Regions from separate parts of the Novosphingobium sp. BL-52-GroH genome, predicted to be linked through region 2. Evidence: riboswitches for the same ligand, from Rfam matches in the RefSeq annotation. Region 2 holds a riboswitch; each other region holds the start of a gene.
What was found. Region 2 has a riboswitch for cobalamin ahead of ACFFDA_RS01795 (cobalamin biosynthesis protein CobG). Riboswitches for the same ligand answer to the same signal wherever they lie in the genome.
Positions count from the first base shown of each region.

Region 1: linked by a shared signal. The riboswitch ahead of ACFFDA_RS22880 (DUF1636 domain-containing protein) and the one ahead of ACFFDA_RS01795 (cobalamin biosynthesis protein CobG) in region 2 are both predicted to bind cobalamin.
Region 3: linked by a shared signal. The riboswitch ahead of cobW (cobalamin biosynthesis protein CobW) and the one ahead of ACFFDA_RS01795 (cobalamin biosynthesis protein CobG) in region 2 are both predicted to bind cobalamin.
Region 4: linked by a shared signal. The riboswitch ahead of ACFFDA_RS18430 (TonB-dependent receptor plug domain-containing protein) and the one ahead of ACFFDA_RS01795 (cobalamin biosynthesis protein CobG) in region 2 are both predicted to bind cobalamin.

Region 1 covers NZ_CP171152.1:2,120,441-2,124,217, reverse strand. The annotation lists gene ACFFDA_RS22885 (cobyrinate a,c-diamide synthase) at 1-1,131, opposite strand, end outside; cobalamin riboswitch at 1,203-1,394, shown strand; gene ACFFDA_RS22880 (DUF1636 domain-containing protein) at 1,578-1,985, shown strand; gene cobT (nicotinate-nucleotide--dimethylbenzimidazole phosphoribosyltransferase) at 1,982-2,998, shown strand; gene ACFFDA_RS22870 (histidine phosphatase family protein) at 2,995-3,564, shown strand; gene ACFFDA_RS22865 (adenosylcobinamide-GDP ribazoletransferase) at 3,561-3,777, shown strand, end outside.
Region 2 covers NZ_CP171149.1:402,243-406,019, forward strand. The annotation lists gene cobJ (precorrin-3B C(17)-methyltransferase) at 1-258, opposite strand, end outside; gene cobI (precorrin-2 C(20)-methyltransferase) at 255-980, opposite strand; gene ACFFDA_RS01790 (precorrin-8X methylmutase) at 977-1,606, opposite strand; gene ACFFDA_RS01795 (cobalamin biosynthesis protein CobG) at 1,606-2,688, opposite strand; cobalamin riboswitch at 2,955-3,194, opposite strand; gene ACFFDA_RS01800 (ParD-like family protein) at 3,356-3,562, shown strand; gene map (type I methionyl aminopeptidase) at 3,564-3,777, shown strand, end outside.
Region 3 covers NZ_CP171149.1:1,021,512-1,025,288, forward strand. The annotation lists gene cobN (cobaltochelatase subunit CobN) at 1-1,017, opposite strand, end outside; gene cobW (cobalamin biosynthesis protein CobW) at 1,157-2,206, opposite strand; cobalamin riboswitch at 2,407-2,652, opposite strand; gene ACFFDA_RS04410 (PepSY domain-containing protein) at 2,732-3,777, opposite strand, start outside.
Region 4 covers NZ_CP171152.1:1,233,365-1,237,141, forward strand. The annotation lists gene ACFFDA_RS18430 (TonB-dependent receptor plug domain-containing protein) at 1-1,716, opposite strand, end outside; cobalamin riboswitch at 1,820-2,025, opposite strand; gene ACFFDA_RS18435 (cell wall hydrolase) at 2,298-3,437, shown strand; gene ACFFDA_RS18440 (hypothetical protein) at 3,650-3,777, shown strand, end outside.

The sequences.
Region 1 (3,777 bases), on a different replicon from region 2:
CGTGTGGCCGCGCAGCGTCCCGCCTTCCAGCTCCATCTGCTGCATACCGAGCCGGGCAAGCCGTGCCTGCATGACCGCCTCTCCCGGCATCAGTCCCAGCATCTCCGCCCGCGTTCCCCGCCCGTCGTCGAGCGCGGTGCAGGCATAGAGCATGCCCCCGCACTCGGCGAGGATCGGGCGGTTGGCGGCGTGATGCGCCCGGATCGAGGCGCGCATCGACGCATTGGCGGCCAGCGCTTCCAGATGCAGTTCGGGATAGCCCCCCGGCAGCCACAGGGCATCGCAGTCGGGCAGCTGCGCGTCGCGCAACGGGGAAAAGAACGCCAGCTCGGCGCCTGCCCGTTCCAGCCATGCCAGGTTGGCCGGATAGAGGAACGCGAAAGCCCGGTCGCGGGCGACGGCGATGCGCTTGCCGGCAAGGCCCGGGGCGATGCCCAGGCGGTCCACTGGCGCTGCGAAGGGCACCGGCGGCGGCAGGTGCAATGCCGCCTCGGGCAACAGCGCCGCAGCCCGCGCCAGCCGCGCATCGAGATCGTCGACTTCGCCCGCCTGCACCAGCCCGAGATGCCGTTCGGGCAGCGCCACGTCCGCCTCGCGCGGGAGCGCGCCGAGCCAGGTCACCGCTGCGGGCACGCTCTGTTCGAGCAGGTGCGCATGGCGCTCGCTGCCGACCCGGTTGGCGATCACCGCATGGAGGTCCAGCCCCGGCCGGTATGTCGCAAGCCCATGGACGAGCGCCCCGAACGTCTGCGCCATCGAGGAACCGTCGACCACCGCCAGCACCGGCAGGCCGAAGCGCTGCGCCAGGTCGGCGGCGCTGGGATCGCCGTCGAACAGTCCCATCACGCCCTCGACGAGGATCAGGTCCGCCTCGGCCGCCGCTTCGTGCAGCAGGGCACGACACTGATCCTCGCCGCACATGAACAGGTCGAGCTGGTGCACCGGCGCCCCGCTGGCCACTTCCAGGACCATCGGGTCGAGGAAGTCGGGGCCGCATTTGAACACGCGCACCCGCCGTCCCGCGTCACGGTGGCGGCGGGCGAGCGCGGCGGTGACCAGCGTCTTGCCTTGGCCGGAGGCGGGCGCGGCGACCAGCAGCGCAGGACAGTGCCTGGATGTTTCCTCGATCATGCACCGCCGCCTATGGAGCTTCGCCGATCCGCGCAAGCACCGGCCTCTTGCGCCCCGCCTCCGGGCAAGATAGTTGCCGCATCGCGCCAGGTTCCCCGCAAGGGGATCAAAAGGGAACTCGGGTGAAAGACCCGGGCTGCCCCTGCAACTGTAAGCGGCGAGCCATTCGGCCACTACGCCATTGGGACCCACGGTCCTGAGAAGGCGGCCGAACTGGCACCGACCCGCGAGCCAGGAGACCTGCCCGGCGCAGTCGTTCTTCGACCGGACAGGGTGCTCCGGCCGGACGAGGGTGCAATTCCTCGCGTGACGACACTCGGACTTCAGCGGCCTGCGGGCCGAGGAGGTCGATGTCGTCTGCCGAAGGAAGTGCCCGTGAATCCCCGATTGTTCGCCATAGTCGCGCTGTCTTCCACCGCCAGTTTCGGAACAAGGAGCTGCCTGTGATGCTCGAACCCGTCGTGCCCGGACCATCGGTCGTCGTGTGCAACACTTGCCGTCTCAGCACCGAAGCCCGCCAGGACGAGCAGGGCCGGCGCGGCGGCGCCTTGCTGGAAGACGCGATGCGCAGCGTCCAGGCCGCCGATCCGGCGCTGCAGGGCGTGGCGATCCAGGCCATGCCCTGCCTCTTCGCCTGTGCCCGCTCCTGCACCGTCCACATCCGCGCACCGGGCAAGGTCGGCTACGTGCTGGGCGATTTCACGCCCGACGCCGAGGCGGCCCGCGCGATCCTCCAATATGCCGCCGCCCATGCCGCCAGCGACGAGGGGCGCGTGCCCTTCCGCGAATGGCCGCAGGGCGTGAAAGGCCATTTCATCACCCGCACCCCGCCGGAAGGCTTCGTCTGTACATGATCCGTTTCGATGACCCCGCCGCCTTCGCCGCCGCCCTCGCCGCCCTGCCCGAGGCCGATGCCGCAGGCCGGGCGGCCGCGCTCGACCGCCAGTCGCGGCTGACCAAGCCGGCTGGCGCGCTCGGGCGGCTCGAGGACGTCGCCGTGTTCATGGCGGGTTGGCAGCGCACCGGGCGGCCCCGTGCGGACACGGTGCAGGCGGTCGTCTTCGCCGGCAATCACGGCGTCGCGGCACGGGGGGTAAGCGCCTATCCGCCCGAAGTCACCGTCCAGATGGTGGCCAATTTCCAGGCCGGCGGCGCCGCGATCAACGCCCTGACGCGAGCCTGCGCGGCGAACCTTTCGGTGGTCGCGCTCGATCTCGACCGGCCGACCGGCGACATAACCCGCGAGGCGGCGATGAGCGTGGAGGAATGCCTCGACGCCCTCAACCAGGGCGCAGCGGCGCTGCTCGACGATACCCAGCTTTTGCTCGTTGGCGAGATGGGCATCGGCAACACCACCCCCGCCGCTGCCCTCTGCGCACAGGCGCAGGGTGGCGAGCCGGGCGACTGGATCGGGCGCGGCACCGGCGTCGACGAGGCGGGGCTGCTGCGCAAGGCGGCAGCGGTCGAGGCGGCACTGGCGCTGCACGGCCCGGCCTGTCTGAATGCCTTCGAGACCTTGCGCCGGCTGGGCGGGCGCGAGATCGCGGCGATGGCCGGGGCCATCCTTGCCGCCCGGCTCCGGCGCGTGCCGGTGCTGCTCGACGGCTTTATCGCCTCCGCCGCGATCGCCCCGCTGGTCCGCGACAACCCGCGCCTGACCGGCCACTGCCTCGCCGCGCACTGCTCCGCCGAAGCCGGTCACGCGCGGCTGCTCGAAGCCTTCGGGCTCGAACCGCTGCTGCGCCTTGGCCTGCGCCTTGGCGAAGGGACCGGGGCAGCGCTCGCCGTGCCGATCGTACGCGCGGCGCTCGCCGCCCACGACGAGATGGCGACTTTCGACGAGGCAGCGGTAGCCGGCCGGCCATGAACGGTTTTCTCGTGCACCTGATGCGCCATGGCATACCGGCCCGGCCCGGCCGCCTGCTCGGCCAGCTGGACGAGGCACCCTTGCCGATCGGCGTCACCCGCTGCGTGGCGGCGGCGGATCGGCTCGATTTCAACCATGTGATATCCTCCGACCTTGCCCGTGCGCTTGTTCCTGCGCGCCGGATCGCCTCCGCGCGTGGTGCTTCCGACACGGTGGACGCGCGCTGGCGCGAACTCGATTTCGGCGCCTGGACCGGGCTCGATCCCGCCGAGGTCGAGCCGGGCGCCTATGGTCGCTTCTGGGACGATCCCGACGCCTGCGCCCCGCCCGAAGGCGAACGGTGGTCGCACTTGTGCGCCCGCGTCGGCGAGGCGGTGCTGCACCTGCACCAGCCCAGCCTCGTCGTCACCCACGGCGGCGCCATGCGTGCGGCGCTGGCCGCATTGTTCCACATGGAACATCGCCAGGTATGGGCTTTCGACCTGCCTTACTCCTGCGTCCTGAGCCTGCGCCTCTGGCCCGACGACGGAATGCCGGCCGCGCAGATCGTGGCATTGAGCGCGTGAAGCACCTCGTCCTCGCGCTCCAGTTCCTGACCCGGCTACCGCTGCCGCCGGTAGAAGCCGATGCGCGGGACTTCGCCGCCGCGATGCGGTGGTTCCCGGTCGCGGGACTGGCGGTGGGCGCCACTGTCGCCATGCCATGGTGGCTGCTCTACGCGCGCGACCCGTGGCTCGGCGCCCTGGCGGGCCTCACTGGCTGGGTGGCGATGACGGGCG
Region 2 (3,777 bases):
GAAGACCCCCGGATCTCCGGAGGACACCACCACCACCCCTCCCCCCGCCGCCGCCCTAGCGAGGGCATCGGCGGCGCGTTCCAGTTCGACCCGGTTGTCGCTGGCATGGAGGGTCAGCCCCTCGCGCGCCGGAACGCGCGCGACATAGGGGCCGTAGCCGTAGATGTCGCTGGCCTGTTCCAGCGCGGCCGACACTTCCGGCGTCACCAGCGCCGCATCGCCCGGGCCGATCCCGGCGATCGCGATCCAGCCGGTCATGGCCGGCGCCCCTTGCCGTGGATGAGCAGAATCGAGAAATAGGGCGTCACCGCCAGCGCCTCGCGCAAGGGCGTGACGCGCTGGTCGGCCATCGCCGCGTGCTCGACAAGCCAGGCCTCTCCCTCGCGCCCGGCGGCAGCGACGGCGCGGCGCAGCTTGTCGAGGTTGCGGCCGATCTTCATCACCACCAGCGCGTCGGTGTCGCGGATGCGGCGGGCGAGATCCTCTTCAGGCAGCGTCGCCATGAGCACTGTCAGCACGTCGTCGCCCCAGGTCATCGGCGCGCCACTGGCCGTCCACGCGCCGGACATGCCGGTGATGCCCGGCACCACCCGTAACGGCACCGAGCCCGCCAGCCGCGTGTAAAGGTGCATGAACGAGCCGTAGAAGAACGGATCGCCCTCGCACAGCACCACGACGTCCTCGCCGCCGCCCGCCAGCCCGCCCAAGTGCGCGGTGCAAGCGGCATAGAACTCCGAGAGGCAGGCGTTGTAGCGCGGGTCGGCAAGCGGGATTTCGGTGGTCACCGGGTATTCCATCGGGAACTCGACCACGTCGGCGCGCAACATGCCCTCTACGATACGGCGCGCCTGTCCCGGCCGGCCGGACTTGCGAAAATAGGCGACGTGCCGGGCCTCGCGCACCAGCCGGTCCGCGCGCACGCTCAGCAGGTCCTGCGCGCCAGGGCCCAGGCCCACCCCGTGGATGGTGCCGACAGTCATTCCGAGCGGCTCGCGATGGCATTGATTGCGGCGACCGTGATCGCGCTGCCGCCCATCCGCCCTTCGACGATACAGCAGGGCACCGGCGGCGCCGCCCACAGCGCCGCCTTCGATTCCATCGCGCCGACGAAGCCGACCGGACAGCCGATGATCGCGGCGGGGCGCGGGCAATCCGGGTCCTCCAGCATGTTCAGAAGGTGGAACAGGGCCGTCGGTGCGTTGCCGATACCTACGACCGCCCCTTTGAGGTGCGGGCGCCACAGCTCCAGCGCCGCGGCCGAGCGGGTGTTCGACAGCGTCCGGGCCAGCCCCGGCACGGCGGCGTCCCTCAGCGTGCAGATCACCGCATTGCCGGCCGGCAGCCGCGCGCGGGTGATCCCTTCGGACACCATGTGGGCATCGCACAGGACGGGTGCCCCGCGCGCGAGGGCATTGATGGCGGCCTGTGCGAAGCCGGGCGAGAAGCGGATCGACCCGGCGAGGTCGACGAGGCCGGCAGCATGGATCATGCGGACCGCGATCCGCTCCTCGAGGGTGGAAAATCGGGCCAGGTCGGCTTCGGCGCGGATGGTCGCAAAGGACTGGCGGTAGATCGCGGCACCGTCGGTTTCATAGGCATGTGGCATCATTCGGCTCCGAAACGGGCGAGCAGGTCTTCCGGGTCGAGCCCGGATTCGACGGGGGGATCACCAGCGCGGGCGTCGCGTCCGAGGTCGAAGCGACCCTCGCGTCCGGTCAGCGTGACGGCCGCCGCGCCGCCATGCGCGCACCCCTTGGCGCAGCCCGAGACGTGCAGCCGGCCGCCGACGTGCGGCGCCAGCCGCAACGCAAGGGCACGCGTGGCCACCGTCGCCTGCGGACACAGAGGCAGGCCGGGGCAGGCTTCGGCGCGCATCGCGCAGTGCGACGCATCGTCGACGAAACCCGACATCTCGACGGGCTTTCCCCCTTCGAGCAGCAGCACGCGCCACGGCGTCACCCGCATCGCCGTCGCTTGCGAGCATTCCATCAGCGCAGCCAGCGCCGCAGCGCTGGTGCTGCCGAACGGCACCCCCCGAACCGGCCCGAGGACGTGACGCCCAGGCACGAGCGCCGCTCGAGGTGGTGCCCCCCGCTCGCCCCCCGTCGCCCACGAAGGCAGGTCGGCGCGGTGACGGGCCATGCGGCCCGCCTCCATCCCGCCGGTCGCGACGAACCAGGCGGCAAGCGCCACCAGCGCATCGGCGGCTTCGTCGGGCGGGACGGCGATACCCGTCGCCCGGCCCTGGGCGCGCAGGAGGAGGCCGCCGCTTGCGGCGCGTTCGATCCGGAAATCGGCCGGAACGTCGGCCAGCACCGGCGCGACGCCCGCATCTATCGCGAAACCCGCCTTGGCCGGAAGATCGGGGAGCAGGTGCAGCCGCGCCGCCAGGTCCGTTGCCACCTGCCAGGTCGCGTCGCCTTCGATCCAGTCGGGTGCGACGAGCACGTTGCGCCGCTGCTCGATGGTCGGCTCCGGGTCGACCAGGTCGAGCGCGCAGAGCCCTTCCAGCAAGGCCGCCCAGCCCGTTTCCGCAACGCCGCGGACCTGAAGATTGGCGCGGCTGGTCACGTCGATCATGCCATTGCCGAACCGGTCGGCCAATGTGCACAGCCCCGCGACCTGCCCGCGCGACAGCCGGGCAAGGCGCGGGCGGATGCGCACGATCAGCCCGTCGCCGGCCGCCATCGGGCGCCACGCGGTCGGGCACCAGCCGCGCACGGCAAATCCCTCCGATCCTGATGTACCGCCAGTCGGCCCGGTCGGCGACGCGCGCATATACGATCCCACTCACGCACGGCGACGATGACCGGGGCTTGCCGACGAATGTCGGTCCGTGCGCAACGACGGGCGGGCGTGAATCACGCCCGTCCCTGCACACCGATGCAGCCCCAGCCGCACGGGTTCGTCGCTCACGCGGAGTACCGAGCCTTGGCCTATCCCTGGACCAGGGCAAGAGCGACCGATGCGCCGGCAGGTCTCCTGGCTCGCGGGTCGAAGCTCGATGCGCAGCCTTCCCGGGATCGTGCGCATCGCGCAAGGTCACCCAGTGGCCGACTTCTCCGAAGGAGAAGTCCCGGCATCCCGCTCGCCGCTTACAGTTGCAGGGACAGCCTCGGATCGGGATGACAGCCGCCATCCCGCCGCGTTCCCTTTTAAGCCCCTCTCGAGGCACCCGCGCGATCGTATCGGGGCCTTTTCCGAAACGGAAGCACCCCGATCATCGCCCGCTAGCTTTCGATCGGCCCTGCTGCAAGCTCATCCGTCATCGAGCGCGGGAAACTTTTGCGGGAGAATTGACCGTCACGATACGGAACGTATATGAACCGTATACGCAACGTCTTGCCGAGGTCTTATGGGCATAGTGAAAATCGACGACGAGCTTCACGAGGAGGCCCGCAAGGCCAGCACCGTCATGTGCCGGTCCATCAATGCGCAGGCCGAGTTCTGGATGAAGATCGGGATGCTTGCCGAGGCCAATCCCACCATGTCCTTCAACGATGTCGTCAAGATGCAGTTCGAGGTGGCCAGAGTGCGCGTGGCTGGCGCGATGGCCGCCTGACATGGTCAAGACCCCCGACGAACTGGCGCTCATGCGCACCTCAGGAAAACTGCTCGCATCGGTTTTCGAGATGCTGGACGGGCAGGACCTGGCCGGCCGCTCGACGATGGAGGTCAACGACTTGGTCGAGCGGTTCATCACCGTGGACTTAGCCGCGCGCCCGGCGAGCAAGGGGCAATACGGCTTCAAGTACGTTCTGAACTGCTCGATCAACC
Region 3 (3,777 bases), 620 kb from region 2:
CTCGGCCGCCTTGAAGGCGACGGCGCGGGTGAAGATGCGCCCGTCGACTTCGGGCAGCGCCACGTTCATCGCCAGGTCGCGCGGGCCGAGGCCGCGCGCGGCGGCCTGCCAGTCGGCTTCCTCCACCCCGGCGAACGCGACCTGGAGGATCGGGCAGTCGGCGCGTTCCAGCACCCCGGGATTGCGTGGCTCCCCCGAGGAGGAGGACGCGAAGCTTGTCGCGTTGACGATCACGTCGGGAGCGATCTCGCCCATCAGCCCGCCCAGCCAGTCGATCGCGAAAGGCTCGCGCAGGGCGCGAACGTGGACGGCGGCGACGTTGAAGCCGCGCGCTTCCAGTGCCGTGACCATGGCATCGACCGCGTCGAGCGTGCCGGCGATCATCAGCGCGCGGTAGAACACCAGCAGCGCGACCGGCGCGTCGGGTCGCCAGCGCGCATGCAGGTCGGCCAGGCCCGGCCGGTCGACGCCGGGGAGGTAGAGCCCCGCGTCGGCGACCGGCACCGGATCGTCGGGCTGCCCGCAATCGTGGCCGATCGCTCGCGCGGCGGTGCGCAGGAACGCCAGTGCATTGGCGGTGCCGCCCTGGCGCAAGTAATCGCGCAAGTGCTCGACCTGGGGGGCAGGCAGGGTGCAGGCGCGGTCGAGCGCCGGGTCGGCTTCCCTTCCATCGGCGATGGCGGCGAAGGCGATACCGCGTTCGCGCGCGATGGCTGCGATCTCGTCGATGCCGTAGGGCCAATAGCTCTTGCCGCCGAGCAGCACGACGCAGACGAACCGGGCGTGGGCGATGACCTTCTCGACGTATAGGTCGATCGAGTAGGGGTGCTTGAGCTGCAGCAGGTTGGCAAGCCGCACGCTCGGCGCGCCGGCGGGAAGCTGCGCCGCCGCCTTGGCGAAACACGCGAGTTCGCTGTCCGCCACCGTCAGGATGACGATGTCGCCCGGCGGCTGGTCGAGGTCGATCGCCTCGTCGCCATTGGAAATGGTCCCCGGAGTGGCGGACAGCAGGTGCATCAGGCGATGCCTCGCGCGGAGGGGGGCGGCGCGAAGTTCCGTCGTTGCCACGCGACTCTGGATTGCCGCACCCGCTTGGCGGGCTCGCCGACGTTCCGGGCCGCCGCACGCAGGGCCTCGCCAGGACGGTGGGAAAACATCACGCGGCTACAACGCCGAGCACATCCGCCAGCCCAACCTCGATGGCCACGCGGTCCAGACCTTTCTGGCCGATCACCACCAGTTGCGTGCGGCGCGCCTCGCCCGCAAGCCAGGCGCGGTCGTAGAAATGCTGGATGCGCGGGCCGACCGCCTGGACGATCAACCGGCTCGGCTTGCCCGCCACTGCGACCATGCCCTTGATCCGCAGCACGTCATGCTCGGCGATCAGCGCTGCCATCCGTGCCACCAGCGCATCGAGATCGGCGACCTCGCCGCCCTGCGCGACGAAGCTGTCGAAATCGTCGTGGTCGTGGCCGTCCTCGAGCCCGTCGATATGCGACTTGCGGCTGTCGAGGTCGTCCTCGGCCGCCGCAGTGATGCCGAGCAACGCGGCGATGTCGACCGCGCCGTGGTCCGCGCGCACGATCTTCACGCCGGGGCGGGTTTCTGCCGCCACCAGCCTCTCGACGCGGGCTAGTGTCGCCCCATCGACGAGGTCGGTCTTGTTGAGCACGACCATATCGGCGCAGCCCAGTTGCTCCTCGAACAATTCCTCCAGCGGGCTGTCGTGGTCGAGGTTGGGATCGGCCGCGCGGGCTGCAGCCAGCGCGACTTCGTCGGTGGCGAAGCGCCCGGCCGCGACGGCATCCGCGTCGATCAGCGCGACCACCCCGTCGACCGTCGCGCGGGTGCGGATGTCTGGCCATTGGAAGGCCTTCACCAGCGGCTTGGGCAGGGCGAGGCCGGACGTCTCGATGATGATGTGCTCTGGCGGGTTGGGGCGGTCGAGCAGCTTCATCATCGTCGGCAGGAAGTCGTCGGCGACCGTGCAGCAGATGCAGCCGTTGGCCAGCTCGACGATGTCGTCTTCGGGGCACGCGTCGTCGTTGCAGCCCTTGACCAGTTCGCCGTCGACGCCGACGTCGCCGAACTCGTTGATGACGAGGGCGAGGCGGCGACCTTTCGCGTTCTGCAGCAGGTGGCGGATCAGCGTGGTCTTGCCCGCTCCGAGGAAGCCGGTGATGACGGTGGTGGGCACTTTGCTCAATGGTCTTCTCCTCGCGCAGCGACTGGCACGGCGGGGCCTGCCGTCGTTTCGCACGGTGAGGCGCGGTACGACGGTCGGCACGCGCGCTGCGGGCAGGCGCGACAAGCGCCCGCGGCACGCGTGCCGATGCGGCCCCGGCCGCATGACTCGTCGTCGCTCAGACGGAAAATACCGTGCCACGGCCACCCCCTGGGCCAAGGCATGAGCGACCAGACGCCGGCAGGTCTCCTGGCTCGCGGGTCTTCGCTCGATGCACGGCCTTCCCAGGCCCCGCATGACTTAGCGTCCGGCCCAGTGGCTGCTTCCCCCGGCTTGGGGGAAACGATGTACATCGCGCTCGCCGCTTACAGTTGCAGGGACAGCTGCGGAATCGGATGGCTGGCGCCACCCTCACCGCCTTCCCGTTTTAAGCCTCGTATCGAGGCACCGGCGCGATCTTTTCGACAGGTGCGTGAGCGCCTGCCGGGGACCGCATTAGGGCGATTCCTCCGGCCTGCCAATCGGAAGATTCGGGTTCAGAGACACTCAGGCAGAGCTTGCCCGACGCCAGCGCCGGATCATTCTGCGGCGCAGGCGCCGCACGTCGCGCCGGACCTTGCTCAATCCCATCCAGGTCCCCGTCGCGCAGACCAGGGTGACCATGGCGAGGAGGGGCAAGACGACGATGTCCCACAGCGGACGACGCCGCAGGACCGGCAGGTCGAGGCTGTGCAGCCCGTCCTGTAGCCAGCGATGACCGCGTCCGTTGCGGTCGAACGCGCGTATTAGCTGCCCCGAGGTGGCATCGAGGTAGAGCAGCGTGTGTTCGGCATCCGACAGTTGCGCGCGCCAGACGGGCAGCGGGGCAGGGAAGCGGCGGGCGTAGTAATAGGCGTCCTCGTGCGTCAGTCGCTCCAGCCGGGCTACCGGGAGGGTTCTTGTGAGCACCGCGCGCAGTTCGGCCCGCGCGAGCGGGGCTGGGCGTCCGTCGGCGGCGTAGCGCGTGGCGTGCCCTGCACCGTCGATCGCGACGAGGTGGACGGCCCCGCCCAGCGGAGCGGTTTCGATCCGGACGGTGTCCCCAGGGAGACGGGGCAGAGCGAGCAGGGCCCGGCGCACGGCGCTCCACTGCATCTCCCCGGTCAGCTTGCTCCTTTCGGCAAGACCTGCGCTGTTGTCGAGGAAACCCCACGGATTCATCGATAGCAGCCCGCTCGCGAGCCAGGTGAGCGTCAGCACGCCGAAGAACAGGCCGAAGACGTGATGCCACCACCAGATTCCGCGATAGGGCGAGCCGATCGTGCCGTCGCGGCGGCGGCGCAGTCGGCCGATGCCCACCCACATCCCTGTCGCGGCGAGGAAGCAGCCGGCAAGCGAGGTCCATATCACGACCTGGGTCCATAATTCCCCGTCCTGTCGCAGGATCGTGGGGTAGAGCCAGTGCGGCACTGCGCCCAGCCAGCCCCAGAAACGTTCGAACAGCGTGGTCTGCTGCACCACCTCGCCGGACTGGCCCGAAATGTAGGCGTGGGTTCCGGCGGGGTCGGCATAGTCGGCACGGTAAAGCGGCGCATTGCGGCGGTAGGCCTGGA
Region 4 (3,777 bases), on a different replicon from region 2:
GTACTGCGTGTTCGTCGCATTGTCGTAGCGCCCGCCGCCGACGCGCAAGTCCGCGCCGAGCTTGAGGCCCACTTCCCACGCCTTGTCGAGGCTGGCGTAGAAGTTGGTACGCGGCCGGCGGGCGAGGCGCGCGCCGGTCAGTTCGTTGGTGGCGTCGAGGTAGGTCGCGGCGAGGTTCAGGTCGAAGCCTTCCCAGTTCGCCACCTGCATGCCCAGTTCCACGCCCTTCGCCCGCGCCCGCCCGACGTTGTAGTAGTAGCCCAGGAAGAAGCCGCTCTCGGGATCGTAGGTCGACGTATAGTCGATCAGGTTCTTCGTCTTGCGATCGAAGTAGGTCAGCGTGAAGCGCCCGGTTCCGGCCGCGAAGGGCTGTTCGATGCCCGCGTCCCAGCTCTTCGAGGTTTCGGACTTCAACGCGTAGTAGGTGCCGGTCTGGTAGAGCTGGTAGAGCGAGGGCGCCTTGAAGCCCTCGCCGTAGCTGGCGCGCAGTACGGGCGCGTCGATGCCCTCGCCGATCACCCAGGCGCCGTTGGCGGCCAGCGTGGTCTTGTGGCCGAAGTCCTCGTGGTCGTCGTAGCGCACGCCGCCGTTCAGCGTCAGCCCGGTCAGCGGGCGCAGCGTCAGGTTGCCGTAGTAGCTGTCGAGCGAGGTCGAATCCCTGGAACCGTAGTTGTCGTCGAACTTCTGCTTCTCGGTCTCGGCGCCAAGCTGGACGCTGGCCATCTCGACGGGGGCGAAGCTCACCTGGCCTTCGAAGCGCTCGGTGCGGCCGTTGGTGATGTAGGGGCCGTACTCGGCGTCGTCCGACACGCGGCGGGTGTCGTTGATGCCATAGCCCACGCGCGCCGACAGCCGGTCGTCGAGGCCGGTGTAGCGCACGTTGGCATAGCCCAGCGTATCGCGCTTGCGGCCCAGGTTGAGCGCATCGGCGCCGGTGTTGTCGTAGTCGTAGTCCGCCTTGGTGTAGAAGCCGCCGGCATCGACCGACAGGCCCTCGGCCAATTCGACCTCGGCGCGCGCGTTGGCGCTCTTGCTCTCGAAGCCGTCCTTCTCGGTGGCGCCGCGCCGCTCGTCGAAGGCGGAGAAGCCGTCGCCCTTGAGCCAGTTGCCGCCCAGCGTCAGCCCGACCGGACCGATCAGGCCGGCGGCCGAGACGCTCGCCTGCTTGCGGTCGCGCCAGCCGTATTCGGCCTGGGCGCGCGCGGTCCACTGCTCGGTCGGGCGCTCGGTGATGAAGTTGATGACGCCGCCGATCGCGCGGCTGCCCCACAGGACGCCCGAGGACCCGCGCACCTCCTCGACGCGGTCGAACTGGCCGATGGTCAGCGCGCCGAAGTCGAAGCCGCCGCCGACGTCGCCCGGATCGTTGATGCGCACGCCGTCGATCAGCACGAGGCTCTGCGCGTTCTCGGCGCCGCGCACGAACACGCTGGAAGGCTGGCCGAAGCCACCCGCCTGCACCACCGAGATGCCGGGGATGCGCGCCAGCACGTCGGTCGCGGTGGTCGCCTGGGTGCGTTCGATCTCGTCGCGGGTGACCACGGTGATCGACTGGCCGACCTGGGTGATGGGGGTGGGCGTGCGGTTGGCGGTGACGACGAGGGGCTCGATCCGCGTCGCGGTCGGCATCACGCCTTCATCGGCATAAGGCGCGTCCTGCGCCATCGCAGGAGTGCTCGCAGCCAGCGCGGTGCCGATCAGAAACAGGTACTTCATTCTATGTCCTCCGAACCTTGAACGTTTTCGCCGTTCATGGCGGAGGCACCTGCGCCCTTCCTCATGGCGCGTGGGCTCGCTGCACCCGGAACACCCCGTCCGGCTGCGGAACGACCGTCTGGGCAGGTCTCCTGGCTCCCGGATCATCGCCCGTCCCCGCCTTCCCAGCCCCATCCCTCGCAAGGAAATCCGGCCAGTGGCGCGCGTGGAGACGGACTCTCCGGTCACAGTTGCGGGGACAGCGCCGGATTCGCGGCCGGCTTCCCTCTTAGGCCCGGCTTTGCGGGCACCCATGACGTGACGCGCCGATAGGGCGAGGGTGCGCGGTTTGCAAGCTTGCGCATCCGCCATCCCGGCGCGGCCCGGGACGATGGGGCCAAATCTTAACCGCTTAAGCCTATACGCCCACCCTGTACCGCAACGGGACGACGCCGAATGGCAGGATGCGCCACTCGCAATAGACGGTAAGGCCGGGGGTGCAGACATGCGCCTCCCTTTGGATCAGGATTCGAGTGCCCCCATCCCTCCCCCTTTCCGGACCCGAAGCCGCTACGACGGCGGACGCCGGATTCCGGGCCGGATTGCGGGGTGCATTCCGGGAAACCGAGACCTTCGAGCGCCCGCGCGACTTTTCGGGGCGCTTTGCCCGCCGCGTGCGCGGGGTCGGGCGGCACCATCCGGTCAAGCTGCGCCGCCGCTGGACGCTCGGCGTCACCGCGCTCGCCGCGGTCGCCTTGCCTGCCTTCGCCGAGCCGTCCGGGTGGGAGCGCTTCGCCATCGCCGACGCCGTCTCGCCCGAGACCGCGGTTTCGCCGATGCCCTTCGAGCAGGCCGGCGCCAGCTTCCCGGGCTCGGCCTTCTACTACCTCGACACTGCGCCGGCGCCGCTGCGCGTGGGCGAAGGCATCCGCTCGGACGCCGACGATGCCGTGTCCGGCCCCACCCTGGGCACCGGGCCGACCGCGCGCGCGCTCAGGATCGACAACTCCGGCGTCGACCGCAGCCGCGCACTGCAGTGCCTCACCGCCGCGATCTATTACGAGGCCGCGAGCGAGCCCGACGCCGGGCAGCGCGCGGTGGCGCAGGTCGTGCTCAACCGCGTGGCGCACCCGGCCTATCCCAAGACCGTGTGCGGCGTCGTCTACGAAGGGTCGGAACGGTCGACCGGCTGCCAGTTCTCGTTCACCTGCGACGGGGCGCTGGCCCGCCACCCCCAGCGCCTGTTCTGGGACCGCGCCGAGACCGTCGCGCGCGATGCGCTCGCCGGCTACGTCTATGCGCCGGTCGGCCTCGCCACGCATTATCACACGGTCCAGGTCAGCCCCTACTGGGCGCCGAGCCTGCAGTACCTGGGCACGATCGGCGCCCATCGCTTCTACTCGTTCCGCGGCACCGCCGGGAACCCCGCGACCTTCCACTACACCTACTTCGGCGGCGAGCCGGTGGCCGCGCCGCACCGCCGCGACGAATCGGCGATCGCCGCCGCGGCCGCCGCCGCGCTCGACCCGCTGGCGGTGCAGCGCGCCTTCGGTCTGGCCGAACCGGCCAGGCCCCCCGCCCCGCCCCCGCAAGCCGCGGCCGCGACCGCTCCCGTCTATTCGAGCCAGGTGGAGGAGCGCGGCGGCGAATCCCTCTACCGCGCGCAGAACCTGCCGGGCTCCCAGGGGGTCAAGGCCGAGTACGCGAACTCGGGCCGCTGGATCGCAAGCCCGCAAAACTGACGTTCGTGCCGTTCGAGCGGCACCGGCCCGCTGCAAGCGGACAGACTCCGAGCCCCCAATCGATAATCAATCGATTGCAAAAGGTTGTACCGGGGAATGTCCCTAGGGCCTTTGGTCAAGATTTGGGAAACCAAGTCCCCTCATGATGGCTTAGCGCCTCTTCGGCTAGGAAAGGCGCAAGCACGACCACGCAACAAGAGGCCAACCGCTCCATGACCATCCGTTTTGCCGCCGCCTGGGGCGGGACTACTCCGGCCATTGCGCGATCGCTGTGCCTGAGCGCTCCCCTGGGCGCGGTCAACGACAACCACCCGCATGCCCGCCCCCTCCTGCGCTCCGT